DNA from 4 places in the Bacillus sp. JZ105 genome. Region 2 is predicted to be linked to each of the others. Evidence: riboswitches for the same ligand, from Rfam matches in the RefSeq annotation. Region 2 holds a riboswitch; each other region holds the start of a gene.
What was found. A riboswitch is a leader RNA that binds a small molecule or an ion and turns the genes downstream of it on or off. The one in region 2 is predicted to bind thiamine pyrophosphate.
Positions count from the first base shown of each region.

Region 1: linked by a shared signal. The riboswitch ahead of thiC (phosphomethylpyrimidine synthase ThiC) and the one ahead of tenA (thiaminase II) in region 2 are both predicted to bind thiamine pyrophosphate.
Region 3: linked by a shared signal. The riboswitch ahead of tenA (thiaminase II) and the one ahead of tenA (thiaminase II) in region 2 are both predicted to bind thiamine pyrophosphate.
Region 4: linked by a shared signal. The riboswitch ahead of thiT (energy-coupled thiamine transporter ThiT) and the one ahead of tenA (thiaminase II) in region 2 are both predicted to bind thiamine pyrophosphate.

Region 1 covers NZ_CP096387.1:2,498,697-2,506,214, reverse strand. Annotated here, with positions in the region: gene nadA (quinolinate synthase NadA) at 1-1,078, shown strand, start outside; gene safA (SafA/ExsA family spore coat assembly protein) at 1,210-2,478, shown strand; gene M1D81_RS12885 (YhcN/YlaJ family sporulation lipoprotein) at 2,809-3,426, shown strand; gene M1D81_RS12880 (LysE family transporter) at 3,473-4,105, opposite strand; TPP riboswitch at 4,341-4,449, shown strand; gene thiC (phosphomethylpyrimidine synthase ThiC) at 4,576-6,336, shown strand; gene M1D81_RS12870 (hypothetical protein) at 6,371-6,514, opposite strand; gene M1D81_RS12865 (hypothetical protein) at 6,707-6,889, shown strand; gene M1D81_RS12860 (protein kinase family protein) at 6,923-7,518, opposite strand, start outside.
Region 2 covers NZ_CP096387.1:1,170,507-1,178,024, forward strand. Annotated here, with positions in the region: gene M1D81_RS05810 (RluA family pseudouridine synthase) at 1-210, shown strand, start outside; gene prpE (bis(5'-nucleosyl)-tetraphosphatase PrpE) at 251-994, opposite strand; gene M1D81_RS05820 (monovalent cation:proton antiporter family protein) at 1,157-2,998, shown strand; TPP riboswitch at 3,058-3,167, shown strand; gene tenA (thiaminase II) at 3,246-3,956, shown strand; gene tenI (thiazole tautomerase TenI) at 3,931-4,548, shown strand; gene thiO (glycine oxidase ThiO) at 4,532-5,644, shown strand; gene thiS (sulfur carrier protein ThiS) at 5,641-5,844, shown strand; gene M1D81_RS05845 (thiazole synthase) at 5,849-6,616, shown strand; gene M1D81_RS05850 (thiazole biosynthesis adenylyltransferase ThiF) at 6,613-7,518, shown strand, end outside.
Region 3 covers NZ_CP096387.1:3,583,660-3,591,177, forward strand. Annotated here, with positions in the region: gene licT (BglG family transcription antiterminator LicT) at 1-383, opposite strand, end outside; gene M1D81_RS18475 (YwqG family protein) at 616-1,431, opposite strand; gene M1D81_RS18480 (methyl-accepting chemotaxis protein) at 1,598-2,437, opposite strand; gene M1D81_RS18485 (energy-coupling factor transporter transmembrane component T family protein) at 2,588-3,322, opposite strand; gene M1D81_RS18490 (ABC transporter ATP-binding protein) at 3,312-4,910, opposite strand; gene M1D81_RS18495 (ECF transporter S component) at 4,885-5,484, opposite strand; gene tenA (thiaminase II) at 5,481-6,167, opposite strand; TPP riboswitch at 6,255-6,358, opposite strand; partial or broken gene M1D81_RS18505 (hypothetical protein) at 6,415-7,499, opposite strand.
Region 4 covers NZ_CP096387.1:2,827,610-2,835,127, forward strand. Annotated here, with positions in the region: rRNA gene M1D81_RS14585 (23S ribosomal RNA) at 1-348, opposite strand, end outside; rRNA gene M1D81_RS14590 (16S ribosomal RNA) at 531-2,079, opposite strand; TPP riboswitch at 2,514-2,615, shown strand; gene thiT (energy-coupled thiamine transporter ThiT) at 2,714-3,289, shown strand; gene M1D81_RS14600 (N-acetyltransferase family protein) at 3,530-4,084, opposite strand; gene M1D81_RS14605 (DUF1232 domain-containing protein) at 4,256-4,894, shown strand; gene rodA (rod shape-determining protein RodA) at 4,909-6,063, shown strand; gene ftsW (putative lipid II flippase FtsW) at 6,069-7,202, shown strand; gene M1D81_RS14620 (SPFH domain-containing protein) at 7,233-7,518, opposite strand, start outside.

The DNA.
Region 1 (7,518 bases), 1.3 Mb from region 2:
TGCAGTCATGATGCCAGATGAATATAAACACCGCTCTGATGATGAGATGAAGCAGCGAGTGTTAGACATTAAGCGGGCTTTTGGTTCAAAGCTTTTTATACCAGGCCACCATTATCAAAAGGATGAGGTCATTGAATTTGCAGATGCAACAGGAGATTCATTGCAGCTGGCGCAAATAGCTGCTGACAATCATGAGGCTGAATACATTGTGTTCTGCGGTGTTCATTTTATGGCAGAAACGGCAGATATGCTGTCAAACAAGAATCAAAGCGTTGTATTGCCAGATATGAGGGCAGGCTGTTCCATGGCAGATATGGCGAACATGAAACAAACAGACAGAGCATGGGAGCAGCTCACTGATCTGTTTGGGGATACAATACTTCCGCTTACGTACGTCAATTCAACAGCAGACATTAAAGCATTTGTCGGCAAGCATGGCGGGGCGACTGTTACTTCATCAAACGCTAAAAAAATACTCGAGTGGGCGCTGACGCAAAAAGAGCGGATTCTCTTTCTCCCTGATCAGCACCTAGGGCGTAATACGGCTTTTGATTTAGGTATTCCGCTAGAAGAAATGGCTGTCTGGGATCAGATAGAAGAAAAGCTTATCACTGATCAGCCGCTTTCCCGGATCAAGATGATTTTATGGAAAGGCCATTGCTCCGTACATGAGAAGTTTACCGTTCGGAATATAGAAGACATGAGAAAAAAAGACCGTGACATTCAAATTCTTGTTCATCCTGAATGTACGCATGAGGTCGTAAGGGCTTCTGACCTAGCAGGTTCAACAAAATTTATTATTGATACGATCAAACAGGCGCCAGCAGGAAGCAAATGGGCGATTGGAACAGAGATGAATTTAGTCAAACGGATCATAGCGCAGCACCCAGATAAACAAATTGAATCCCTTAATCCGGATATGTGTCCATGTTTGACTATGAACCGGATTGATCTGCCTCATTTGTTATGGTCGCTTGAAAGCATTGAGAAGGGTCAGCCGGCCGGGTTGATACAGGTCAATGAAGACATCACGAAAGACGCTTTGCTTGCACTCGAGAAAATGCTCGCCATTAAATAATGAATCAGCCTCTCCTATCAGAAAACAAGTTTTTATCATATCGGCTTGTAAATAGGCATAAATTTATGTTGAAACATATTGTACTTCTGACATAACCGTTACGTTCACGTTTTGCATAGGAGGGGAAAACGTTGAAAATTCATATTGTGCAAAAAGGAGACTCCCTTTGGAAAATTTCAAAGAAATACGGAGTCGACTTTCAAGAATTGAAAAAACTAAATTCACAGCTCAGTAATCCTGATTTGATCATGCCGGGTATGAAGATTAAAATTCCATCTAGTGGTGTTCCTGTGAAAACAGATCATCACAAAGCAAAAGAAATGCCAAAAACGAAAGAACATCCGTATGTGAAAGAAAAGCCAAAAGATGTCGTGCAAGTGCAAGATACGAAACCGAAGGAAAAGCCAAATGAACCGGTACCATATGTACCGCCAGTGCCAAAAATCGAGCAGCCAGTTTTTCCGCAAGTGGATGTGAACTATTATCAGACCAATCTCTACCAGCCATTCACACCTCCTCCCAAAAAAGATCATCACGAGAAAAAAGATCACGTTCATGAGAAGAAAGATCATGTTCATGACAAAAAGGATCACAAGGATCATTTTCATCATGAAAATAAAGACCACAAAGATAACAAGGGTCATGTCCATCATGAAAATAAGGAACATAAAGATCACAAGGACCATTTTCATCATGAAAATAAAGGTCATCTAAAAGATGAAGTGGCAAAGGGGTATGATCCGTTTATTCATATTCCGCATCAAAAAGAGGAGGGAAAAGACATGGAGCATGGCAATTATCCGAACCTTCCTAACTTCCCGCAAATGCCAAATGTGGGAGGGGCAGCGGTAGGGGGAATGGCTGAAAATAACGAGCATCATCACCAGCATCATCATCATGAACCATATGATCCTTATTTTGGTTATGGTCATTACATGCCGGCGATGTATCCATATCCGCAGCAAATGGTGCCGGCATCGCCAATTTTACCGGGATCAGGCTTATGTTATCCTATCCATCCATATTATCACCATCATATGATGCCATATCCATACCCAGCTCATCCGTATTATCCTGCGTATCAAGCGCCTGCTTACTACGGAGAAAATCATGAGCACCATGCAAACGACGGACATCACTGGCATCACCATATGCATCCGAATGCCAATGCAAATGCCAACGCAAATCAAGGCTTTTTTCCAAACGTTTCAAATGCAGCATATGGCAAGGAAGATTGTGGATGCGATGATGGCATGAAGCATCATCATCAGCCTTGGCTGGGACATTATCCGAATTCTGTTCCTTATGGCCAAATGGGTGCTTATCCAGCTCAGCCTTACATGCAGTCATATCCAGGTCAATCCGTTTTTGCAAGGCCGGAGGAAGAAGAAGAAGATTAATGACAGAAGGAACGATCTCAATCGTTCCTTTCAGCGTGTAGACAAACCCTCGCATTCGGTGTCAGGTCTGCGCGCCGGTACTCACGAATGTCAAATTCGCTCCGTTCCGGTGCTCGCCTCCTAGATTGCAAAGGTTTTCTATTACGCTGAAAAGAAGACAAATGGCTAAAATCAAGAACATTTTAGCATTTGTCACCAGTCGGAAGGAACGATCTCAATCGTTCCTTTTTTTGTTTATAACTGACAGCTTGATTTTTTTCCTAACTGTACATGCTAAAACAGAGCCTGTTTCGCGCTCATGAGATTGAATTTGTACAGGGGGTTTTTCGTTTGAGACAAAAATGGCAAAAAACAATCGCATTAGTGCTTCTTCCTATTGGTTTAACGGCATGTGGTGCAAATAATAACGCAGGTGTCGATACACGTCATAATCAATCAGGCCAGCCGGTTGGTTATCATTCGAATCAACGAGCGGAAGACAACAACCAAGATCATCAAGGACCAGTTTCTGAACTCATGGAGGGAATGAACGGGAGAAATACAACGAATGTTGATTACCGTACACGTCCTCAAGCTGATGATCGAATCCCTCTCACAGGTGGAGATGGACGCTACAGTCATGGAGATATGAACTATCATAACCAAATGTCGTTCTCAGGCTATGATAAACAAGAGAACATCCAGCGTTCAAGAAAAATTGCCAACCGCATCAATAAAATGAATCACGTGGCTGACTCTCAAGTCATGGTGACGGATGAGAATGTGTATATTGCCATTAAATCAGATGGCCGCCTGACGTCGGAAGGTGTATCACAAGTAGAAGAAGCAGCGACTCGTTATGCGGATGGAAGAGCAGTCCAAGTCATAAAAGATGAAGGTGCATTCACACGCTTTAGAGACATGAGAAGAACGCAATTTGAAACAGGCCAAACAGGCATGACCCGGTAGTTTGACATCAAAAAGGCTAAAGTTCATCACGAACTTTAGCCTTTTCTTAAAAATAAACCTTGATGCCTATATAAAATTCGTAAAAGAAATAACAGCCAAACCCTAGTAATAAAATACCAGCAATAATGGATGTCCACTTGATCATCGTCCGATTCATCACTTTTCTAGTTAAGGATACAAGTGTGAGAAGACCGATGTCATGAAGGAGAATCCCTGCCAAAATACCGCCGGCAGCCAGCATAAATTCAGATGAGTCTGTTTTTGTATACGCATCCGCAAGGACAGCCCCAAAAACAGAAACCCAGAACACAAGATTTCCAGGAGATACCGCCACGAGCAAGCCGTTTCGATATGTTTTTGCGAATGATTTATTGACCTTTTCTCCTGCTAAATGGATATCTTGATCCGCATTTTTAATGGAATCGTATGCGAGAATCATTAAAAATACAGCTCCGATCAGCCAGAGCGGGATTTGAACAAACGGCAAAGATAAAAACTGAGCAAATCCAGCATATAAAGCCAAAATAAGTAATAAGTCTATGGTCATACCGCCTGCTCCGACAGTTAAACCATGAAAGAATCCGTTTTTGAGTCCCTGTTTTGTCATTTCAACCGTGATTGCTCCAACAGGCAGAGCAATTGAGAATCCTACGACGATAAATGTGAGAAATGTTTGCAATCGACTAGAACTTCCTTTGAATAAATTGTATAAAAATTCTCCGTTTAGATTAATTATACATAACAGGAGAAAAGGATCAATGTTTATTTCAGATTTGATTGAAATGATAGAGATAGATGATGTATAGAAGACTGTATATCAACATGATCCATAACGCTTATAGGGGAAAGGAACTATTTTCCTGAATCTTCTTTTCTTCATGATGTCTCTATGCTACACTGATGTGGAAATCAATAAAAGTGACTAGGGGTGCCCGTAAATGGGCTGAGAGAGAAGCATAAGCTTCTTAACCCTTTGGACCTGATCTGGCTCGTACCAGCGTGGGGAAGTTGAAGATGATGCATGTATCCTATCAATGATATGCATGTTTATTTCTGACGACGAAACCAGGTTCTTTAAATAGAGCCTGGTTTTTTGCTGGTGCTGATTCCATCCTGTCCGGTGACAAGAAGAAAAGGAGAGAACAGCAAATGAAGGAAAAGAAAAGTGTCCCATCCAACCAATCATTATTATCCAGCTTTGACGGCAGCCGAAAGGTGTATGAGAAAGGATCAAGGCCCGATATCTTAGTACCGAAAAGAGAGATTGTGCTCTCACATACTGTGACAGAGGCGGGCGACATAAAAAATGAACCAGCCCGTGTATACGATACGAGTGGACCGTACACTGATGAGAACGTTCATATTGACGTCACAAAAGGATTAAAGCGTCTTAGGGCAGCATGGATTGAAGAAAGAGGAGATACAGAAAGCTATGAAGGGCGTCATGTAAAACCGGAAGATAACGGATATCGGTCAAGGGAGAAGGAGTCCTTCCATTCTGTCCAAACTGATTTTCATCATAAGCCGCTCCGCGCGAAACAAGGAGCGCGCGTAACGCAAATGCATTATGCCAAAAAAGGCATCATTACGCCTGAAATGGAGTTTATCGCAATAAGAGAAGAGCTAAGCCCTGAGTTTGTTAGAGAGGAAGTAGCGAGCGGAAGAGCCGTTATTCCTTCGAATATTAACCATCCAGAAAGTGAACCAATGATTATCGGAAGGAATTTTCATGTCAAAATCAATGCGAATATTGGCAATTCAGCTGTAACATCATCCATTAATGAAGAGGTTGAAAAAATGACATGGGCGATCAGATGGGGGGCAGATACAATGATGGATCTGTCTACTGGAAAGGATATTCATACAACGAGAGAATGGATCATTCGGAATTGCCCCGTCCCAGTAGGAACCGTTCCTATCTATCAGGCCCTTGAAAAAGTGAATGGAGTCGCAGAAGATTTGACGTGGGATGTGTACAGAGACACATTAATTGAACAAGCAGAACAAGGTGTAGATTATTTTACAATTCATGCGGGCGTGCTGTTAAGATATATTCCGCTTACAGTTGATCGGGTGACCGGAATTGTTTCAAGAGGCGGTGCGATTATGGCAAGATGGTGTCTTGCTCATCATCAAGAGAATTTCCTCTACACGCACTTTGAAGATATTTGTGAAATTATGAAAACGTATGATATCGCCTTTTCACTTGGAGATGGACTTAGACCAGGCTCGATTGCTGATGCCAATGATGAGGCGCAGTTTGCAGAGCTGGAAACGTTAGGTGAATTAACAGAGATCGCCTGGAAACATGATGTGCAGGTGATGATTGAAGGGCCCGGCCATGTCCCAATGGATAAAATTAAAGAGAATGTGGACAAGCAAATGGACATTTGCAAGGAAGCACCATTTTATACATTAGGGCCTCTTACAACAGATATCGCGCCGGGGTATGATCACATTACATCCGCCATCGGTGCGGCCATGATCGGCTGGTACGGCACAGCCATGCTGTGCTATGTAACGCCAAAAGAGCATTTAGGTCTGCCGAATAAAGAAGATGTGAGAGAAGGCGTGATCGCTTATAAAATTGCCGCACATGCTGCTGATCTAGCAAAAGGACATCCTGCGGCTCAAAAGCGCGATGATGCATTATCAAAAGCGCGATTTGAATTTAGGTGGCAGGATCAATTCAACCTGTCACTTGATCCAGAAAGAGCCTTGGCGTTCCATGATGAAACATTGCCTGCCGAAGGCGCTAAGACCGCTCACTTTTGCTCGATGTGCGGACCGAAGTTTTGCAGTATGAAAATTTCTCATGATATCCGCAATCAATCTGAAGAAGTGAAAAGAGAGATGGAAAAGAAGGCGAAGGAGTTTGTTAATCAAGGAAGTCAAATTTATCAGCCCTAAAAAAGAACCTCGCACGATGCTGTGCGGGGTTTTATTAAACGGCTGAAAAGGCTTTTCTTAAAAGGTGAAAAAATGCCTTTACTGCATATGCCATCATGTCCACACTTGGAATAAGGGCATCTGTTAAATGAAAAAAGACTGTTTTTCTTTCTTGAGATGGTTTCTTTTTCTGTTTCATCAAGGGCAGCCTCCTTTTTAACCAATATACTTCTTTGCAGATATGAGAGATAGATATGTTGTGTGAATTTAAACAAAATTTAAACTTCTTGGGTTTGAATGGAAACAAGGAGGGGAAACGAGTTCAATAGAGAATGAATGAAAAGAGCTGATCTATTTGACCAGCGAACAAGAAAGAGTGGAAGGTGATCTTATGATGAAAGTATTTAAGGTAACATTTCATATGAACAATGGGGAAGTGCTTGATTTCGAGCTCAAACGTCCAGCTACCTATGATGTGTATAAAAAAATTGAAGAAGCCAATCATTGGTTTAAGCTGAATAATGAAATCATTAACCTATTAAACGTCAATAGTATCCATGTAGAAACAGAATAACGCAGAAAGCCGCTCAAAAGAGAGCGGCTTTCATTATGCAGAAAAATCATTTCGATTATTAAGCTGCCCGCAGGACAGCCAGTTCTTTTTATACAAATAAGCAATAACTTCAAGCCACAGACGCGGTGCTTTTTTAGGGAAAAAAGGTTTTTGGTAATAGGCATAAGCGGCTTTTAAATCATCCCATTGATGACATGATTTCGTTTGTGTGAATCTGGCAACGTCAATGACCCTGATCCGCCCTTCTTTTGTTAAGATCAGATTGCGCAGATGAATATCAGAAGGATTCAATCCTTTCTCGCGCGCTTCCTCCAGCGCTTCATCGACTTGTTCAATCATTTGTTTTTTAATAGGAATTCCTTTATTAAGGCATTCATAGAATGTGTAGCCTTTAATATATTCCATTAAAATATACTGATCCCCAAACTCATAAATCTCAGGATAGTAAGACGAATCAGAAAGTTTTTCGTAAATGGCAGCCTCTTTGCGGGCAATATGCTGATAAGAAGGGAAAAATACTTTTAGTGCCATTTTCTTGCCGTCTTTTTTGTATAAAAAGACATAGGCACTTCTTCCTTTGCCGCACAGTTCAAGCTCTGCCGGTTTATAGGCAAGCTTATGAAAACGTT
Region 2 (7,518 bases):
CTTGAAACCGGGAGAACACATCAAATTCGTGTTCATATGCAGTTTCTTGGGCATCCGCTCATCGGAGATACGCTGTATGGCGGAACGAGCGAGCGGATAGACCGGCAGGCACTGCATAGTGAAGCCCTTGTGTTTCCTCATCCGATGACAGGTGAGCAAATGACATTTTCAGCTCCGCTTCCTGATGATATGAAATCATTGCTGTTTTAACTAGAGAAACCCGGTCACCTGCAGCGCAGGGCCGGGTTTTTTATGATGTGAAATGCTGAAATCTTGACTCATCATAAGGCATGAATGAAGGAACGGAGACCGTTTTAAGCTCAGGGTATGTGAGGGCAGACAGCTGGTTGCCAAATACGCAGCCTGTATCAATATTGACCGTTCTGCCAACGAACCGAGGTTCTTTCACTGGTGTATGACCATACACAATCCATGGTTTTCCGTGATATTCCTTTGCCCAGTCCTTCCGAACAGGCCGTCCATCTGGCCATGTTTCTCCTGTGACAGCACCAAATAATAAATAGGACCGCATCTGTTTATTCGGCTTTTTTCCAATATCCTTTTCCTTCATTGCTGCGTGTGCAATGATCAGCTCACCAGGAATGAGTACATCATAAAGCGGAGCCTTCTCGAATAACTGCTTAAATTCATGTGATAATTTGTTTTGTTCATGAATGGGCAGTTTTTTTATTTCGTTCACTGTTGTTTCGATGCCATGAAGCAATTTGACGGGATTTCCTTTTAAATAGCGATAAAGCTTAAAGCAGTGGTTGCCAGGTACATAGCGGATTGCGCCGTGTGAATAAGCATGAATGACAAATCGCATGACGTCTACTGACTGAGGTCCACGATCTGTTAGGTCACCAACAAGGGCCAGCGTTCTCTTATCAGGATGGACGGGTAATCCATGTTTGAGTTCGTATCCTAGTTTGTGTATGAGGGTAAGCAGCTCTTCGTAGCAGCCGTGGATATCGCCAATGATATCGAATTTCATAAGGTTTCCTCCTGATTTTTTTCATCCTTTCGTCGGATATAAAGAAGTTTGAATTTTAGAAAATATAACGAATGGCTTTCATTTCATTTGGGCAATTGTTAGAATCAATGCTTTAACGTAAAACTTAAAAAATTAAACATGAATGTTAGGAGGCTTTAGCCAATGGAGCATACATCTGTTTCATCACTCGTTGTCGTTATTATTGTCGCCTTTTTCACCCCTATTTTATTGCACCGATTTAAGCTGACCATTCCGGTCGTTGTAGCTGAAATCATCATGGGGCTCATCATTGGGAAAAGCGGTCTTCAACTGGTTGTCGAACATGATGCGTGGTTAGATACATTATCCATGCTCGGTTTTATTTTTCTGATGTTTTTAAGTGGACTTGAAATAGATTTTTCTTCTTTTGAGTCAAAGAAGAAAGCACGAGAACTTCCAAATGGTGTAAAAGAACCAAATACATTTAAAGCAGCCACCATTATTTTTCTTGGGGTATTTTGTATTTCTTTTATTCTGTCCTATGCGTTTGTACTCGCAGGGTTTATCCAAAATGCCTTTTTAATGACGCTCATTATCTCTACCATCTCATTAGGCGTAGTGGTGCCAACCTTAAAAGAGGAAAAGTTGATGCAGACGAATATCGGTCAAATCATTCTGCTTGTAGCTGTCATTGCCGATTTGGTCACGATGATTTTACTTGCTGTGTTTTCCTCCATTTATGGAGATGGAACAGGGAACATGTGGCTCCTGCTCTTATTATTCGCTGCAGGCATTCTTCTTTATTTATTTGGCCGCGTATTTAAGACAAAGTCAATTTTTCAGTCGATGTCTAAAGGAACCGTGCAAATTGGGACAAGGGCAATCTTTACTCTCATTATAGTCTTAGTTGCCTTATCTGAATCACTCGGCGCTGAAAATATTCTTGGGGCGTTTTTAGCTGGTGTGCTTGTGTCCCTTCTTTCGCCAAATAAAGAGCTCGTTCAGCAGCTGGACTCATTTGGCTACGGATTTTTAATCCCGATCTTTTTTGTGATGGTCGGAGTAGATCTGAATATATGGGCACTGTTTAAGGACCCAAGCATTATGATCATGATTCCGCTGCTGTTTATTGCGCTGCTTATAAGTAAGCTCATCCCGATTCTTTATTTGAAAAAATGGTATGACATGAAAAAGGTCATTGGCTCCGGCTTTTTATTAACTTCTACGTTATCTCTCGTCATAGCAGCTGCGACGATTGGTGAGCGGCTCGGTGTCATTGATCATAAAATGTCAGGAGCGCTGATTTTAGTTGCTGTGTTAACGAGTATTTTAACACCTGTTTGGTTTAAAGCGCTGTTTAAAAAAGAACAAGCGGCAAGCCATAAGAAGCGTGTGACCTTTATTGGAGCAAATCAACTGACCTTACCTGTCACACTTGATTTACATCAGGATGAATATGACATTCGGATTTTGCATGTGTTTCAAGAAAATAAGGAAGCGCTGCTGGCAGACTCTATCTTTGAAGTCGAATCAATTGAACAATACGACGATGAGACGCTGAGAAAGGCAGGCGTCGGCCAAGAGGATGTCCTTGTCGTCGCAACAGGCAGTGAGACGAAAAATAAGGAAATTGCTTTATTTGCAAAAGAGGAAGGAGCGAAACAAGTCATTGCAAGTGTCAATAAAGCTGAGGCAGAGCTGACATTGAAGGAAGCGGGCATTGATACGTTTTCTACTTTCCTTTCATCTAAAACGGTGCTAAGAGCTTTGATTGAAGCACCTGATGCGATTCGATTGCTAACAAATGAGGATTCTTCTTTGTATCAAATTCAAATGAACAATCATCGTTATCATAATGTCATGCTGAGGGAATTCCCTTTCACCGGTGATTTGGTATTTGTCCGCATTTTCAGAGGAGTAGACAGCTTAGTACCGCATGGTGATACGACACTTAGAAGCGGTGACCGTGTGCTTGTATCGGGCTCCCGTGAGTATGTGGCAGGTCTAAGAGCCCAATTAGAATGACAATGAACCCTTGACCAATGACCAATTCCTGATTAAGATAGAGGTACAACATCATATATTTGATCCACTAGGGGAGTCCTTTATAAGGGCTGAGATAAAAGTGTCGACTTTTAGACCCTCATTACCTGAACAGGTTCATACCTGCGTAGGGAAGTGGTGCGGTTTTTGACTATGCTTTTTACAAATTCCAAGCCACTTTCCACGCGGAAAGTGGCTTTTTTATATGGAAAAACAGGAGGAGAGGAATATGACGTTTTCAACAGAATGTAAAGAGGCTGCAGCAACATGGTGGAATGGAAGCTTTACACATCCTTTTGTCAAAGGGATTGGAGATGGCACACTTTCACTCGATCGTTTCACCTATTACGTGATGCAGGATTCGTATTATTTAACTCATTTTGCAAAGGTGCAGGCATATGGAGCGGCGATGAGTGAGGACTTACATACGACGGGCAGAATGGCGTATCATGCCCAGGGCACGTATGAAGCAGAGCTGTCGCTGCATAGGAAATTTACAGAGCTTCTGCAAATTTCTGATGAAGCCATTGAGAACTTTAAGCCTTCTCCCACTGCTTATGCGTATACCTCTCATATGTACCGATCTGTAAAAAGCGGACGGTTTGAAGAGATTTTAGCCGCATTATTACCATGTTACTGGCTCTATTATGAGGTAGGTGAAAAGCTGAAACAAACAACACCTGACCATCCGATTTACCAAGAATGGATTTTGACATATGGAGGCGATTGGTTTAAGGAACTCGTCTTCGAACAGGTGAACCGCTTTGATGAACTAGCGGAAAAAGCACCAGACCATGTACGGGCCAATATGAAAGAAAATTTTGTGATTTCAAGCTATTACGAATATCATTTTTGGGAGATGGCGTATCAAAAAGAAATGTGGCAAACAGCATGCTTAGATGGGGTTGGTGCAAATGGAACTCCACGCAGTGACAAATGATTCGCTTCCTGCGGGTGAACTGATCAAACAAATAAAAGCCATTGCGTCTGAAGTGGATTTTATTCATATTCGGGAACGGTCTAAAACAGCGAGTGAGCTTGTTGATCTCGTGAAGAATCTTCTTTTAGAAGGTGTACCGAAAGAAAAGCTCGTGATTAATGACCGAGTAGACGTTGCGCTGCTTACCAATATTCACAGGGTGCATCTCCCGAGCCACAGCTTTTCGCCAAAAGAACTGCGAAAAAAGTTTCCTCACCTTCATGCGGGAGTATCTGTCCATTCGATAGAAGAAGCGAAAGCAGCAGAGAAAAATGGAGCAGAGTATGTCATGTTTGGGCACATATATGCTACCTCTTGTAAACCAGGACTTCAGGCAAGAGGTGTACATCTTGTGAAAGAACTGACTTCTGCACTAACGATTCCAGTGGTGGCCATCGGCGGGGTGACCCCAGAACGAGTTCCAGAATTGAAACAAGCAAATGTGAAAGGAATTGCTGTCATGTCTGGGATTTTTGCTCATCATCAGCCGCGTATGATGGCACAAGCATTTTCTGAAAAGGTAAAGGAGAATCCTTATGAAAAAGCATTATGACGTTGCAATCATTGGTGGTGGAATCATAGGGGTCTCCATCGCCTATCACCTTGCAAAAGCAGGAAAACAGGTGGTCTTATTTGAAGCGAATGAGATAGGGAAGCAAACGACAAGTGCGGCTGCCGGGATGCTCGGTGCACATGCTGAAGGAGAGGGTCATGAGGATGTTTTCTTTCAGGCAGGCAGAGCAAGCCAGGCATTATACAAAAAATTAAAAGTCGATCTTCTGCATGAATCAGGCATTGATATTCGGACTTCAGCGGGCGGTATCATGAAGGTCGCCTTTACAGAAGAAGAGAAACAAGCCCTTTGCCGCATGCAGCATTTGTCTACATTTCAATGGCTTGACGCAAGCAGTGTAAAAAAATGTATGCCTCAAGTTACAGATCACATGCTGGGAGCAGGTTTGATTGAAGAGGATGTGCATGTGGAGCCTTACGCTGTATGCAGGGCTTTATGGCAGGCGGCGGTTCGGTACGGGGCAGATGTGAAAGAGTGTACACCTGTGATCGAAGTGAAGCGGGACAAAGAAGCGTTAACTGTCAGAACAACGAAGGGAACATTCACATGTGATGATCTGACAGTCGCAAGTGGTGTTTGGTCTGGCCGTTTTTTTGAAGAACTCGGATTATCGCATTCTCTTTATCCAGTCAAAGGGGAATGTGTGTCTGTATGGAATAATGGTCCGGCGCTCGCACACACCATTTATCATGATCATTGTTATATCGTTCAGCGAGATAGCGGAAAGCTTGTCATCGGCGCAACAATGAAGCCAAACGAGTGGCAGGCTGTTCCAACGCTTGGCGGCATGGAAGCTGTGATTCAAAAGGCGTCTCAGCTTATGCCTTCTATTAAGGAGATGCCGATTGAAGAGTGCTGGGCAGGCCTTCGTCCGGCGACAAATGATCGGCATCCTTATATCGGAAGACATCCAGAAGACAAGCGTATTCTTTTTGCTGCAGGGCATTACAGAAACGGCATTTTACTTGCGCCGATTACTGGAGAAATCATTCGTGACCTAATATTAGACGAACCGGTCAAAGAAGAATGGCTTCACGCGTTTCGAATTGGACGAAAGGAGGCACTATTCGTATGAAGATTCAATTGAATGGCAGAATTGTTGATTTCGATCAAGAGAATGGAACGATCTATGATCTGCTATCAGCCTATCAGCTTGAAAACCGAGTGGTGATCGTTGAAAAGAATCATGAAATCATTGATAAAGAAGCGTTTCAACAAGTAGAAATTCAACCAAATGACACGATTGAAATCGTTCATTTTGTAGGAGGAGGATGATCCAATGCTGCACATTGGCGGAAAAACATTCACATCAAGACTATTACTCGGAACAGGAAAGTACCCATCATTTGAGGTTCAAAAAGAAGCGGTGAACGTATCGGAAACCGAAATTTTAACCTTTGCCGTCAGAAGAATGAACATATTCGAAGCATCTCAGCCTAATTTTTTGGAGCAGCTTGATTTATCAAAATATACGCTGCTTCCGAATACAGCTGGAGCAAGTACAGCAGAAGAGGCAGTGCGTATTGCCCGTTTAGCAAAGGCTTCTGGGCTTTGTGACATGATCAAGGTAGAAGTCATTGGCTGTTCAAGGTCTCTTCTGCCAGATCCAGTTGAAACATTAAAAGCATCTGAAATGCTGCTCGAAGAAGGATTTATCGTGCTGCCATATACATCTGATGATGTGGTGCTGGCAAGAAAATTAGAAGAACTCGGTGTCCATGCCATCATGCCTGGTGCTTCACCGATTGGTTCAGGCCAAGGCTTACTAAATCCTTTGAATCTCTCATTTATTATTGAGCAGGCGAAGGTGCCGGTCATTATTGATGCTGGCGTAGGTTCTCCGAAGGATGCAGCTTATGCGATGGAGCTTGGAGCAGACGCTGTATTACTAAATACGGCTGTCTCTGGTGCAAAGGATCCTGTGAAAATGGCAAAAGCAATGAAACTCGCGATTGAATCAGGAAGACTAGGCTACGAGGCAGGACGTATTCCGCTGAAAAACTATGGGACAGCGAGCAGTCCACAGGAAGGAATGCCGTCATTTTGAGCACTCGTTATTCACGCCAAGAGCTTTTTCAGCCAATTGGAACAGAGGGGCAAAAGCGGCTAAATGACTCAAAGGCGGTCATTATTGGAGCGGGGGCACTTGGAACCGCAAGTGCTGAAATGCTCGTTCGTGCCGGCGTTGGATCTGTCACCATTTTGGACCGAGATTATATTGAATGGAGCAACCTTCAGCGTCAGCAGCTTTACACGGAGCAAGACGTGAAGGATCGGCTGCCAAAAGCTGTGGCGGCTGAAAAAAGACTCAAGCAAGTAAACAGTGACGTGCACGTCAAAGGAATCGTAATCGATGTGATGGCTCACAATATTGACGAGCTTGTCAGTGAGGCTTCGATCATTGTCGATGCAGCGGATAATTTTGAGGTAAGAATGATTGCAAATGATGCCGCTGTCAAACATCAAATTCCGTTCCTTTATGGGGCCTGTGTAGCCAGTTATGGCATTCAATTCACAGTGATCCCTGGTGAGACGCCGTGTTTACACTGTCTGCTTGAACATTTACCCGCACAAGGCATGACATGTGATACAGCAGGTATCATTAGTCCAGTTGTGCAGCAGGTAGCCGCATATCAAGTGGCAGATGCACTTAAATATTTAACAGGACATCAAGTGACGCCAATATTAAAATCCTTCGATTTATGGAAAAATGAACGCTCTGACATTCGGTCGGCCGCGTCTTTAAAGAAGAAGCAATGTCCAAGCTGTGGACTGAAGACCTATCCATTTCTTTCATATGACAGGAGAGCGAAGGCAGATGTACTATGCGGCCGCAATACGGTACAAATCCGCAGTGCATCAGAAACACCACCGCCTTTACATGAAGTAGCTCTTCGGTTAAAAAAAGCAGGAATGGATGTGCTTGAAAATCCATATTTGCTTTCGTGT
Region 3 (7,518 bases), 1.4 Mb from region 2:
TCTTTATACAGCCGTTTGATTTCCCAGAGCAAGGCATTTTTGATGTCCATTCCTTTTTGATGACGTTCAATGGCAAAGGTGATATGATCCGTCAGCGTCACATAGATGCTGTCATTTAAATTTTTGTTAAGAGTTGTTCTCGCATGCTCAATAATCGCCTCACACACTTGCATATACTCGATTGGAATATCATAAAGCAGGGTTTTGAATTTTTCTGATATATCTTTATTTTGAATAGAAAATACTTTTTCGATTCGTTCTTCATCAATCGGGTCTCCGCTTTTCTTTTGAAAGGCGATCCCTCTGCCCATAATGACCAGCTCATGCTGCTCGTCATCATACGCACTGACAACATTATTATTGATTACTTTAGAAATGATCAATTGATACCCCCCAGTACTTCCGCTTTTTCGAGCATTTTATCGTTGATTCATATGTCATTTTATTATTATTTTCAAAAAAGAGGACTTTAAGATGATTTTACATTTTTTTTTGATACGGTCAACTAGAAAGAATGACATATTACCTCTCAAAAATGACGAAATGGGGGCAAAAAAGTCTAAAAACACACTTTAAACACTCTAAAAAGAGTGTTAAAGTGTGTTTTTTACAAAATCAGGAGCAGTCCCAATTATAGACGACATTCTCGAAATTTTTTCGTTTAAGGTCTTCCGGTTTGATAAAAAAGTTGGCAATACCGCAATCTCCCCACATCAAATCTACTTCATCATCTGAGTCAATTTGTAATAACAGAACGGTATGTTCTTGATCTACATAGGTACGCGGGTCTTCTTGTGTAAACCCTGGATACCCGCCCAATTTGTGACCAAAGCCACTCGCTGTTTCATAAAATTCATCTAACAAATCATCTGCTTCATCACCATCAATACCATCTGCATCTTTGAATAGGTCCCAGCTTCGCTTTCCTGTAACTTTTTCAAAGCGGAAATCTTCTAAACTGATCGTTTCGCTTGATAATTCACCTGTAATCGCGCCTTCCTTCGTCACAGGAAAATAAAAATCGTCTGGAATTTTCACAAAAGAAAAATCAGTCATTAACTCTCCTTCTGACAAGAAAGGTTCCTCAATAAATTTGATGCGAAAATCTTTTTGCTCTGTTTTATGGTCAATATTCATCCCATAAAGATCATCATGCACAGAAATAAAAACTTGCAAAAGTCCTGTTTCGGGATAATCCTTCAGCTTCGGCAGCTGGCCGAAATTAATTTGTGCCAAAAGTTTCATAGGATGTCCCTCGCCGTCAACTGGATATTCGTCGCTCTTCGGGAAGTAAGGATCACCAGCTATTTTGCTGTCGTATGGCCCTGTTTTTCCTTGTTTCATCTGCAATTGAATCATTGGTTTTTTAGTTTCATCTAACAACGGACGGTAGGGTGCAAGTATCTCCTGCAGCTTCGCTGATTGTGTCACGATGATCTCCTCCTTATGTATAGGTCTAATGACAAAACTTGTCTCTCTTTTTCTATCATACAGAAGTGTACACTGCCTGTCAGTGATAAATCGGTCAATATCCTAACAAGTTTCTCCTCTTAACATGTAAAAAAACCTCCGATTCAGCTGGAGGTTTTGTCTTTTTTTATTTTACTTGGTAGTTTACTAAGTCGTTTGCTAATGCTCTCATCGTTTCGTTTGTTTCGTGAAGACCTTCAATAATTTTTGTGAAAGTACCTACTAGCTCTGCCTGATGCTCAGAGGAAGCGACAATTTGCGCAATTTCTTCTTCCATTCCTTTGATCGATCCCTGCACATCTTTTAGGGCTGTTTCAATATCAGTCGTCGCCTGTTTCGCGTGAGTTGACAGCTTTCTCACTTCTGTTGCGACCACTCCAAAGCCTGCTCCTGCTTCCCCTACTCTTGCAGCTTCTATTGATGCGTTGAGCCCAAGTAAGTTCGTTTGATCAGAGATACCTTTGATGAGATTGGACACTTGATTGATTTTAGAGGAATTTTCGACAGTAGTTTTCGTATTTTGTAGAATTTGTTCACTTGTCGCTTGTAGTTCCTCTGAATGTGCGGCAACCTGCTGTACCATAGCAACTAGTTTTTCGGAAGCTTCGTTGCTTTCCGTCATGATGTGATCTAATCGTTGTTGATTCGTTTGGTCATAGGCCACACAGAAGGCAGCAACCACTTGACCTGATTCATCAGTAATTGGAACGGCTACGATATCCATTGGAAGCCCGTATACTTCTTTCGGAACTTGGAAAAACGACGGTTCTCTTCCATTTTTCAACATGCCAAAGTTGTGGAATCCAGCATCTACTGGATCACCAGCTTTAAATCCTAAATTAATATTCCCATGCTGCTGATAATAAAGAACCTTCTCTTTCCCTAAAACAGAAAAGGTTAGCTGCTCTCTCATAGCAAGTCCAATGATTGGTAAAGCGTCTATTATGTTATCAATTCTCTGTGACATTCGCTCACGTTCATCCTCTCTTTTTCTCAGTATACCTTCTTTATCGGTTCGTTATATGATCCATTACAGCCTGTAATGTGTACTAATATCAATCAAATGACCTAAGACATATAAAAAGCCCACATTCTATCAAGAGAATGTGGGTGTTTTTCAGACAAAGTAAATGCACATAAAGACACTGATACCGATGAGAAAAAAATACATATAGTCAATCCATGAGGTGCTGATAATATGATAATACGTTCGCTCTCTCGTCCCTGTGAAGCCCCTGGCTTCCATTGCAATTGCTAAGCGTTCTGATTTTCGTACGCCTTGTGTAAAAAGGGGCAAGGCATAACGCATAAAGGCTTTCCAGCTATTTTTTTGCTTGTATCCTCTGATTTTATGTGCAGCTTTCATTTGTTTTAATTCACTTTGAAATAACGGAATAAATCGGAAGCCGGCAAGCATTCCATACGCCCATTTCGGGGACACTCGGCATTGATGAATCAGACTCATCATAAATGCCGTCAAATCTGTTGTGGACGTAAAAAGGAGACCAAATGTCACAAATCCAAGCATTCTAAAAGAGATGGTGAGTCCATTTCTTAAACTCTCCTCTGTGATATGAAACCATGCCCACTTCCAAATAGTATGATCCCCCTTGCCGAAGGCCGCCATCATCCAGAACACGAGAATAAAAAAGAGGAGATATGGGACAAGCCTTGTAACGAGATACTTCATATTCCATCCACCTAAAACAAGTCCAATGCCAAGAGCAAACAGCCAGATGATAAAGGTTGTTTTAGGATCAGATATCGCCATGAGGCAGCCCATCGCAAGCATGTGAGCGAGTAATTTCATGACTGGATTCACAGTGGAAAGAAAGGAGTGATTACTTTGCAATCGTCAGCACGTCCTTTCTTTCTGCCACATAGCGATAATGTAAAGGAACTCTCAGCTGATAAGCATCGACAAGTTCTTGATTTGAAAATAAATCATAAGGGCTGCCATCATACACATGCTTCCCTTGATGAAACAGAAGCACTTGATCGGCACACTCATCGACAAGCTCCATATCATGTGTGACCATCACAATGGTAGTGCCTTGGCGCTGACGCTCTTTTAAACGAATCATTAATTCCTTCGCCGTTTTTTCATCCTGCCCAAAAGTCGGTTCATCTAACAGCAATACATCTTGATCAAAAAGGAGCATCGTGGCAACACTCAATCTTCTTTTTTGCCCTAAACTTAAGGTGAAGGGATGTGCTTTTGCATGCTTCTCTAAACCGAACTCTTTCAGCAGCTGTACCGTTTTTTCTTGTACGACTGATTCTGGCCAGTTTCGTTGTCTGCCGCCAAAGGCAATTTCATCGAATACTGTGTCTTGAATAAATTGAAGCTCCGGATTTTGAAACACAAAGCCTGCTTTTTCATAGAGTAGTCGGTCAGACCATTTTTTAAGGTCTATTTCTTTTAAGAATATATGACCTTTTTTAGCTGGCTCTAAGCGGATCAAATGTTTGAGACATGTACTTTTTCCGCTCCCATTTTCTCCAATAATCGCCACCCAATCTCCTGCTTTGATATCCAGCTGAAGGTTACTCATAATCCTTTTTTTCCCGTAGCTTAATTGAAGATTTTCTGTACGAACCATTGTCTTTCGTGCAATTGATGGCACTTTTTCACGCTGCTCTTTTCGTGCTTCAAAGGTTTGCATAAAAGTTTGACTCAGTGGATGAAATGGATCTTGAATGATCGTAGACCATTTCTCGGGAAATAATTTGGGCCGCCAAATGCCAGCCTCTTTCATTTCTTCCTCATATGCCGCGAGCACATCTTTTGGAGCTCCATCTGCTAAAATGCTGCCTTGATCATCTAATAAAATCACCCGGTCCATCCATTCGATGACACCATCAAGCACATGCTCTACAAAAATCATGGTCTGATGCTGATCAGCTGCAAGCTGCTGCAGCAGTTGAAATATGTCCATTCTACCTGCCGGGTCAAGCTGTGCGGTCGGTTCATCAAAGAATAGAACATCCGGCTGTAATGCGAGTAGACAAGCAAGTGCCAATCGCTGCTTCATGCCGCCAGATAAAGTATGAATCTCTGTTTGCGGATCGACATTCAGTTGGACTTTTTGCATGAGCTCCTGAATGATGTCATCCATCTCTTCACGAGGGACAGAACGGTTCTCTAAGCTAAAGGCAATTTCTTCATTGACGCGGTGCATACAAAACTGAGAGTCTGGATCTTGAAACATGACGCCTGTATGTCTTTGCAGCACCACTTCACCCTGCATGTCTGCTTCCACATGCTCTGGAATGATTCCAGCCAGAACCGAAATGAGCGTGGATTTCCCGCTTCCGCTCGGTCCTAAAATAAGCACCCTTTCTCCTTTTTGTACCGTAAGGGAGATTTGATGCAAAACGGGCTTAGGCTGTTCATAAAAACGGACAGAGAGTTCATTGCACGCGAGAAATGAATTCATGCTGTTCACCTTTGTTTCGTTTTTCTTTCATGATGGCATATTGATTTAGTACACCTGTTTTGGATAGTGCGTCCACCACCACTTTCGCAAGGCAGCCGCCAAGTATCATTCCACTGATAATTTGAGTCACAAGAGTCATAAGTAAAACTTGAGGCGTGTAATAACCAAAGCCATTTGCCACGAGACTGTACGCCATCGCTCCGATAGCGGCAAAGGCACCAGACAGCATCAGTGTCCACATGCGATATCGTTTATAACCAAAAAGAGCGAAGGCGATTTCTGCCCCAAGCCCTTGGCATACACCAATCAGCAGAGCTGAAAGTCCAAAGTGGCTGCCTGTCAATAATTCCACAGCCGCGGCGGCTGTTTCCGCAATCAGAGCAGCCCCTGGCTTTTGAATGATATATGCAACGATTGGACTGGCAATGACCCATATTCCAAACATGATGTTGCCTCCTGCTGGGCCCACAAGTGCTGTAATCGGTAAGTATAGCGTGGACCATCCTAAATAGATCACACCACACGCAACGGATAAAATGACCGCAAGGACGACTTCTTTCATCTTCCATGTCATGATGAATGCACCTCCAGTTGAACTGGCCACTCTTCAATAGTAAAGGCCATTTCCCAAAACTTGTACTCGAGCTGGCAGCTTAAGATAAAGTGCTGTTTCATTTTTTCCTTTTCCTTCTCACTTGCTGCTTCCGCCAATTGATCGAGCCGCTTGCAAAGCTCACCTGTGACAGAATCAGTTAATCCTCCATAAAACGTGATCCACTCATAAAACGGATGTGACGGGTCTGGCTGCACATCTGTAAGCATTCGTTTCCCTATTTCCCAATATGTCCAAGGACATGGAAGCAGGACAGCGATGATTTCACCAAGCGTGCCCTCTTGCGCAACTTGCAGCATGTGATGAATATAGTGGTGAGCACTCGGAGCCAAAGAAGCACCTTGGAGCTCATCATATGCGACTCCTGCCACTCGGCAAAGGTTTTGATGAGGGTGCGTCTCACTATCTAGTACAAACGCAATCTGCTGATGGAAAAACGCAATATCCTCTCTGTCTGTACATCTGCTGAGTGCTGCTGCATAAATTTTAATGAATGCTTGTAAGTATTCTGCATCTTGTTTGACGTAATGAATGATCTGTTCCTTTTCCAGCTTTCCTGCTGCCAAGCCTCTGACGAACGGATGCTGATAAATGGCTTCAAATAACGGTTCTGCTTCTTTCCTTAATTGCGTAGAAAATGTCATAAAAAAAGCCTCCTCTTCTTCAGTTGAATAAATGAAAAAGCCACCCCAAATGGAGCGGCCTTCTTATCGATTCAATCATGAATAAGACAAGGTCCAGCTCCACTTCCCTCCGCTAGTACGAACTAGATCAGGTTCAAAGGGTCCAAGATTTTCTCTTGTCTCAGTCATACATGACTCCCCTAGTGGACTTTTGTCATTTAATTATCTTTACTCTACACATGTGGCGATTTGATGTCAACCGCCTTTCTTAATTCAACGTTCTGATTGTTGGCAGCTTCTCGATCCCTGCAGCATAGTAGAAATTCAGCACACTGAAGAAATCAATCGGCTTTCCTGTTTTTAAATCTACAGCTAAAATATGATCACCGTAATTTGTCATATCATCAATATCTAAGCGTCTTGGTGTTGTCTTCCCGAGTGTATCAACAAAGCTACTATGGTAGTACTGCCCGCTAGCAAACGATGATTCATGATACATAAATAAAGTCTCCACATCTAAGTAGACGAGAATGGCCTCAGAGGAACTGGCATATGGAGCGGAGCAGAATGAGTTCTCTGTTCATATTTTCCATCATATGAGAAGTAAAACACACGCTCCCATTTATAATCGGCGGTCTTTGTTTGCTTATTGTATACTTTTGTACCATTTGCGAAAACATCACCGTTTGCATACTCAGCTACAAAATATTGCAAGGTGGACGAAAGGGATACAGCCCCCGTGAAATTGGGCGGGTTTTTTGCATTCACTTGTATCGTGTAGGAGTCTCCAAATTCTCCGCCGCTTGTAATACCGAATGCATAATCACCTGCTGGTAAATTGGTCAATCCAAGCAGGCTGCCTGCCGGTTGAATTAAATCTGTCGGGTAGGCTTGTCCTGTTTCATAATCAACAACAAATAATTGAACAAAATAATCAGGGTTTGAAGAGGTAATCCGGCTGATGAGTGCCTGAGGTGAAGATGTGCTTAAAAACCATAAATCAACTGGGTCGTCCTCTGTTAAGACAGCCGATTGATTAATAGCTAGTCCATCAATGGAGCGAACGGCAGACGTGCGCATTTTGCCTTCTTTAGCAGCTTTTCGTTTGATACTGATTCCTTTCTTCTTATTCACTTTAAATGATTTTTTCACTTGCTTCTGTTGAATAGCGGTTCCTTCATCCTGCTTCAAAAACGATTCTTGCACTTGCTGAATCGCTTTTTCTGTCAGTGGTGATATTTTCCCTTCTGATTTCGGTGCTTCTTCTGCTTTTAATGCTGGTGAAAACAAACCTGTTGCGACGAGTAAAACAGACAGTAAAGCTGCGGTGATTTTGACATAAAATGCTCTCACAGGAACATCCCCTTTTTCC
Region 4 (7,518 bases), 1.7 Mb from region 2:
ACCTCTTCGCTTATATCATTCCTTTGTAACTCCGTATAGAGTGTCCTACAACCCCAAGAGGCAAGCCTCTTGGTTTGGGCTGTTCCCGTTTCGCTCGCCGCTACTCAGGGAATCGCATTTGCTTTCTCTTCCTCCGGGTACTTAGATGTTTCAGTTCCCCGGGTATGCCTTCTCATACTCTATGTATTCAAGTATGGATACTACTCCATTACGAGCAGTGGGTTTCCCCATTCGGAAATCTCCGGATCAAAGCTTGCTTACAGCTCCCCGAAGCATATCGGTGTTCGTCCCGTCCTTCATCGGCTCCTAGTGCCAAGGCATCCACCGTGCGCCCTTTCTAACTTAACCATTTCTTACTTTAGAAAGAATCACTATGTGTGATGAACTTTGCATTGCATTCAATGTGAATGTATTACTTATTGTTATCTAGTTTTCAAAGAACAATCCTGTCTCGCTAGAGACATGTTTTGAAGGAATGATCCTTCAAAACTAAACAAGACGAAAACGTACGCTGCTCCATATATCCTTAGAAAGGAGGTGATCCAGCCGCACCTTCCGATACGGCTACCTTGTTACGACTTCACCCCAATCATCTGCCCCACCTTCGGCGGCTGGCTCCATAAAGGTTACCTCACCGACTTCGGGTGTTGCAAACTCTCGTGGTGTGACGGGCGGTGTGTACAAGGCCCGGGAACGTATTCACCGCGGCATGCTGATCCGCGATTACTAGCGATTCCAGCTTCACGCAGTCGAGTTGCAGACTGCGATCCGAACTGAGAACAGATTTATGGGATTGGCTAAACCTTGCGGTCTTGCAGCCCTTTGTTCTGTCCATTGTAGCACGTGTGTAGCCCAGGTCATAAGGGGCATGATGATTTGACGTCATCCCCACCTTCCTCCGGTTTGTCACCGGCAGTCACCTTAGAGTGCCCAACTAAATGCTGGCAACTAAGATCAAGGGTTGCGCTCGTTGCGGGACTTAACCCAACATCTCACGACACGAGCTGACGACAACCATGCACCACCTGTCACTCTGTCCCCGAAGGGAAAGCCCTATCTCTAGGGTTGTCAGAGGATGTCAAGACCTGGTAAGGTTCTTCGCGTTGCTTCGAATTAAACCACATGCTCCACCGCTTGTGCGGGCCCCCGTCAATTCCTTTGAGTTTCAGTCTTGCGACCGTACTCCCCAGGCGGAGTGCTTAATGCGTTAGCTGCAGCACTAAGGGGCGGAAACCCCCTAACACTTAGCACTCATCGTTTACGGCGTGGACTACCAGGGTATCTAATCCTGTTCGCTCCCCACGCTTTCGCTCCTCAGCGTCAGTTACAGACCAGAGAGTCGCCTTCGCCACTGGTGTTCCTCCACATCTCTACGCATTTCACCGCTACACGTGGAATTCCACTCTCCTCTTCTGCACTCAAGTTTCCCAGTTTCCAATGACCCTCCCCGGTTGAGCCGGGGGCTTTCACATCAGACTTAAGAAACCGCCTGCGAGCCCTTTACGCCCAATAATTCCGGACAACGCTTGCCACCTACGTATTACCGCGGCTGCTGGCACGTAGTTAGCCGTGGCTTTCTGGTTAGGTACCGTCAAGGTGCGAGCAGTTACTCTCGCACTTGTTCTTCCCTAACAACAGAGCTTTACGATCCGAAAACCTTCATCACTCACGCGGCGTTGCTCCGTCAGACTTTCGTCCATTGCGGAAGATTCCCTACTGCTGCCTCCCGTAGGAGTCTGGGCCGTGTCTCAGTCCCAGTGTGGCCGATCACCCTCTCAGGTCGGCTACGCATCGTTGCCTTGGTGGGCCATTACCCCACCAACTAGCTAATGCGCCGCGGGTCCATCTGTAAGTGACAGCCGAAACCGCCTTTCATCCTTGAACCATGCGGTTCAAGGAACTATCCGGTATTAGCTCCGGTTTCCCGGAGTTATCCCAGTCTTACAGGCAGGTTACCCACGTGTTACTCACCCGTCCGCCGCTAACATCCGGGAGCAAGCTCCCTTCTGTCCGCTCGACTTGCATGTATTAGGCACGCCGCCAGCGTTCGTCCTGAGCCAGGATCAAACTCTCCGAGGTATGCAGGATGCATATCACACATGCGTTGCTACACGATGCAGTGAACTTAGCATGTGATCATTTCCTGCCTCGCCAGTTTGACTGACTACCTATAAAATATCATAGGATTTTTTATAAAAACTCGAATTAACAGGTACGTTTTGTCTTGTTTAGTTTTCAAAGATCATCTTCGCCGTCTCTCAGAGGCGACTTTATTAATATAACATTCTACCAAGATAAAGTCAACAACTTTTTTCTTAATGTTATTTATCAACCGCGCTGTTTCAGCGGCGAATACAAATATAACACCTTTTGAAAGAAGAAACAAGTATTTTTTCTAAATAATTTATTTTTCCTTATCTCTTCCTATATATTGATACAAATGCTGCTTATCTCGGGAATTGTCTATTGTTGATCCTGCAGGTCTTTAGTATATTTATAATAGAATGAAACTAAATAACCGCAGGGGGAGCTTTGTGCTGAGAGTGAACATTCGTTGTTCTGACCCTTTGAACCTGTCAGTTAATACTGAAGTAGGAATGTGGAATCACTTGAATACATATGGCGTATTCAAATCGATATGTTTTTCTATGGATAACATACTCATCCTTACATGGTCTCTCCTTGCTCAATTCATGAAAAAGGAGATTTTTTTATGCAGCAATCAAACCAATTGGTACGACTGATGGAAATCGCGATTATGACTTCACTTGCACTTGTATTAGATTACTTATCAGGTCTCTTTTTAAGAATGCCCAATGGCGGTTCTCTTGCGCTGATTATGATTCCCGTCATTCTCATGTCTATTAGATGGGGAATATCTACCGGATTTATCATCGGTGTGTTAATCGCAGGTCTTCAGCTGATGAATAGCCCGATCATCGCTACACCTGTTCAAGGATTCCTCGATTACTTCGTTGCATCTGTTGTCATTTCTTTAAGCGGTCTGTTTTCTGGACTGATCAAAAAAGCCATTCAGGATCAAAAGCGAAAACAGCAATTCTTCTATATTACCTTAGCTGTTTTTATTGCTAGTTTCTTCAGGCTGCTGACGTTCTTTATTTCTGGCGTCGTTTTCTTTTCTCAATATGCACCGAAAGGAACACCAGGATGGGTCTACTCTTTAATTTATAACAGCACATATATGGTTCCTTCATTTATTATTTGCAGTATCGTTCTTTGCATACTCATCCCAAGTGCATCTCGTTTGGTTTTTCCTCATCAAAAATAACCGGCTGATTTCAGCTGGTTATTTTTTTATGCATAATTTGCTGCTCCATGGAATCTATTAATAGTAGAAGATTTCATGCTGGAGGTACGACAATGAGCCCTTACTCCATTATGCTGTGCTGTTATATTCTCAGTCTTGCTTATTTTTTGGCAGGCTTCTATGAAGCTTTAAAAATAGCAGGCGTGAAAGGAAAAGTAGAAGCTTCACCGTTTATTTCTTACATGTTGCTTGCTGTACTCTTCACTTTTTTCTCTCATTATTACTGGAAGCTGACGATTTAATTCGCTGTACATGGTTATTCAATATAGACAGCTCCCATCCATACCCTATTTCATTATGGTTCTCGCCAGCCAGCTCGAACTGGCTGGTAACGACAAAACTAGGTTGAAGTTTTTGATAAAATTGTTTTGCCGAATTTTGTTCAAACACCCATAGCATCAACTTCTGATACCCTTTTTCTATTAAATAATCGACACCTTTAGCAATTAAGGCAATACCCGCACCTGATTTCTGTTTCTGTTGTAATAAATAGATGGCATATAGCTCTCCATCATATGTAGAATAACGTTCGTCACGTTGTTTTCCGAAAGAAGCAAAACCAAATACGCCATCCGCATCTTCTGCGACAAACGTGCCTTCAAGCGATCTTTTTCTCCAGCTCTCTTCCCGATCTTCAATGTTTAAACCATCTAAATACTCCTGCGAAATAATTCCTTGATAAGTCGTCTGCCAGCTTTTCACATGAATCTCAGCGATATTTGGAATATCCTGATGCACCGCATGTCTCACCTTCACCCGCGCCACTCCTATTCACTGTTTTTATCCTATTTAGATTATGATAAACTCTTATTTTTTAAAATTCAATCTATAAAGGATATCCGTTGACATTTTGTCAACACACCTTTATATTGGGTACGACTTCTTCTATAGAAGAGTTGATACATAATGAAAAGGATGGCGTAGGAGATGGATATGAAGACAACTGAGCTTGGGCAGATTTTAAGGGAAAAATTGCAGCAACGCTCTTTATCTTTAAGAGAGCTCAGCTCATACACAGGAATTGATAAAGCGACACTGTCCAGAATCATGAATGGAAAAAGAAAACCCACTTTGAATCATCTGCAGCGGCTTTCAGATTCTCTGAACATATCATTAGATCAACTATTGACTGCTTCAGGGTATCCAATTAAAAACAAAAAAGCGCACGATGATACGTTCATTCAAGCGGTAGAAGAGATTGAAAAAACACTGAAAGATCAAGAGGTCTACGACGGTACGTTTAGTCAGACCAAATTGGAACAAAAGTTAAACGAATACGAAGCATACAGCCAAACAGCTGAAGGTAAAGAAACGATTACGGCAAAGTTTGAAAAAAAGATGAAGACGCTAAGCGGCGTCGGACCATTTCTTGAGCAGTTGAAAAACATGTACAGTTTATTCATAAATGAACGGGGGACTCCTCGAGAATTGATGCTGATGGGGGGCGCACTCCTTTATTTCATTATGCCTGTTGATTTAATACCAGATTATATTTTTCCGATCGGCTATATTGATGACGCTGCCGCCGTGCAAGTCGTATTAAACCAACTGACAAATAGGGCATAGCAGGAAAAGAAGCCATGAAAAAACAGTACAGCATTGACTTCGCACTTTTACTCACTGTTATTTGTTTATTTGTCATCAGCCTGCTGGCTGTTTATAGCGGATCGGGACAGTATGAAACGCAAGATATGTTTTATTTCGTCAAAAGGCAAATTTTCTGGTATATCGTTGGTTTCGGTCTCATGGCAGCAGTTGCCTACTTTGATTATGAGCTGCTTGAGCGTTTATCTTTTCGGTTATTTGCAGGTGGTATTTTTCTCATTATTCTTGTGCATTTTTTCGGAACGAGTCAAAATGGTTCCCAAAGGTGGATCAGCTTCGCTTCAATCAAAATTCAGCCATCAGAGTTCATGAAAATTTTTGTGATCCTGCTGCTTGCGGCTGTCTTGAACCAATACAAGCACCAGCGATTTTCTTTTCAAGAAAGCATCATTCCTACAACTAAAGTCATTTGCTGGACTATCGTCCCTTTTTTTCTCATCCTAATTCAGCCTGATTTAGGAACAGCGCTCGTGATCTTATCCATTGCCTTTACACTGATGCTTGTATCAGGGATTTCGAGCAAGATGATGGCTGCATTAATGGCTGCTTTTCTTGCACTTCTTGCCTTTTTGATCTATCTGCACAATCATCATTTTGATCATTTTACGAAAATCATTAAGCCTCATCAGCTTGATCGCATTTATGGGTGGCTCTCTCCTGATGAATTTGATTCAACATATGGGTATCAGCTGAAACAATCGATACTCGGCATTGGATCAGGTCAATTATCAGGAAACGGTTTTACAAAGGGGCATCAAGTACAAGGTGGCAATATCCCTGAAGCTCATACGGATTTTATATTTGCCGTCATTGGTGAGGAATTTGGTTTTATTGGCGCCTCTCTTTTGATGTGTCTGTACTTAATGATGATTTACCGAATCATTCACGTGGCTATGCACGCTAATACACTCTATGGATTATACATATGTGCAGGTGTCGTTGGGCTGATCATGTTTCAAGTTTTCCAAAACGTAGGGATGACAATCGGTTTAATGCCTGTGACGGGACTTGCACTTCCTTTTATCAGCTATGGAGGCAGTGCACTTTTGACCAACATGATCGCCATTGGTCTCGTGTTTAGTGTCAATCTTAGATCATCATCCTATATGTTTGGTCGCAATTGGGGTTGAAGATGATGACATTCCTTTTTTCTCACCTCAAAAGAATCGACCGCATTCTTGTTGGTACGATTGTGTTTCTCTGCTTATTTGGTTTACTGATGGTCTACAGTGCAAGTTATCCTTTAGGAGAAGTGAAGTATGAACAGGGCAGCTATTTCTTTATCAAACAATGGCAATGGCTCTTGATGGGGGGATTCTTTTTCTTCATTGCCGCTCTTGTCCCTTATCAGATTTATCTCAAATGGATGAAGTGGCTTGTCTTGCTGTCATTGTTATGTCTCATCCTAGTCCTGCTTCCTGGAATTGGTGTTGTCAAAAATAATTCACAGCGGTGGATTCATCTAGGGTCTCTCATGCTCCAGCCTTCTGAAGCTGTGAAACTAGTGATGGTGATCTATTTTGCCTATGTGTATGCGAAAAAACAAGCGTACATTACATCTTTTAAAAAAGGTGTAATGCCGCCACTCATTCTTTTAGGGATTGTTTTTTTATTGATCTTAAAGCAGCCGGATTTAGGCACAGCTGTGTCTATTTTATTAAGCTGCGGCATTATTTTATTATGCGCTGGACTGAAAACGCGCCACCTTATTTTGCTGGGATCGACTGCCGCAGCGGGAATCACTTTTTTTGCTGTGACAGCTCCTTACCGTTTAAAACGGCTGACTTCTTTTCGTAATCCTTTTCAGTATGAAAATGGGGATGGATATCAGCTGATTCATTCGTATTACGCGATGAATTCAGGCGGGCTGACGGGAAATGGCTTAGGCGGAAGCATTCAAAAACTGGGCTTTCTTCCTGAAGCTCATACAGATTTTATCATGGCCATCATCAGCGAAGAACTGGGAATCATGGGGATTTTGCTTGTGATTGCTGCATATCTCCTCATCATGTATCGAGCCATGCGAATTGTACAAGCTTTACACGACCCATTTGGAAAACTGTTAACGATCGGGCTTACGTTTCAAATCATGCTCCAAGCAGTCTTTAATTTAGGCGCTGTCTTTGGTCTTCTTCCGATCACAGGCATTCCGCTTCCCTTTATAAGCTATGGCGGCTCCTCCTTAGTGTTTATGATGATATCGGCTGGTATTCTCGTGAATCTTTCTTCATATGTAAAAAGGAATCCATATCGGGCGCATGCCAAATAGACACCTTCTGATGGAAGGTGTCTATTGATGTTATTCTTCTTTTTGAGTATCAGCGATCTCTTTTGTTCTTGGTTGTTTGATCTCGTTTGTCAGCTCTTGAATGCTTTGCTTCACATTGCCTTTACCGGAAAAGTTCTCAATAATTTCTTTCACATCTATTCCAGAGGATGCTTTCAGGCTTTCTTGCAGACTGGACATGAGGTTTGTGGCATAGCCAGTGACTTTATTAGCACCGCTGCCTTCTCCGTTACCGCCCGTATCCACAACAGTAATTTTATCAATGTTAGAAAGTGGTGCAGATACTTGCTTCGCATAT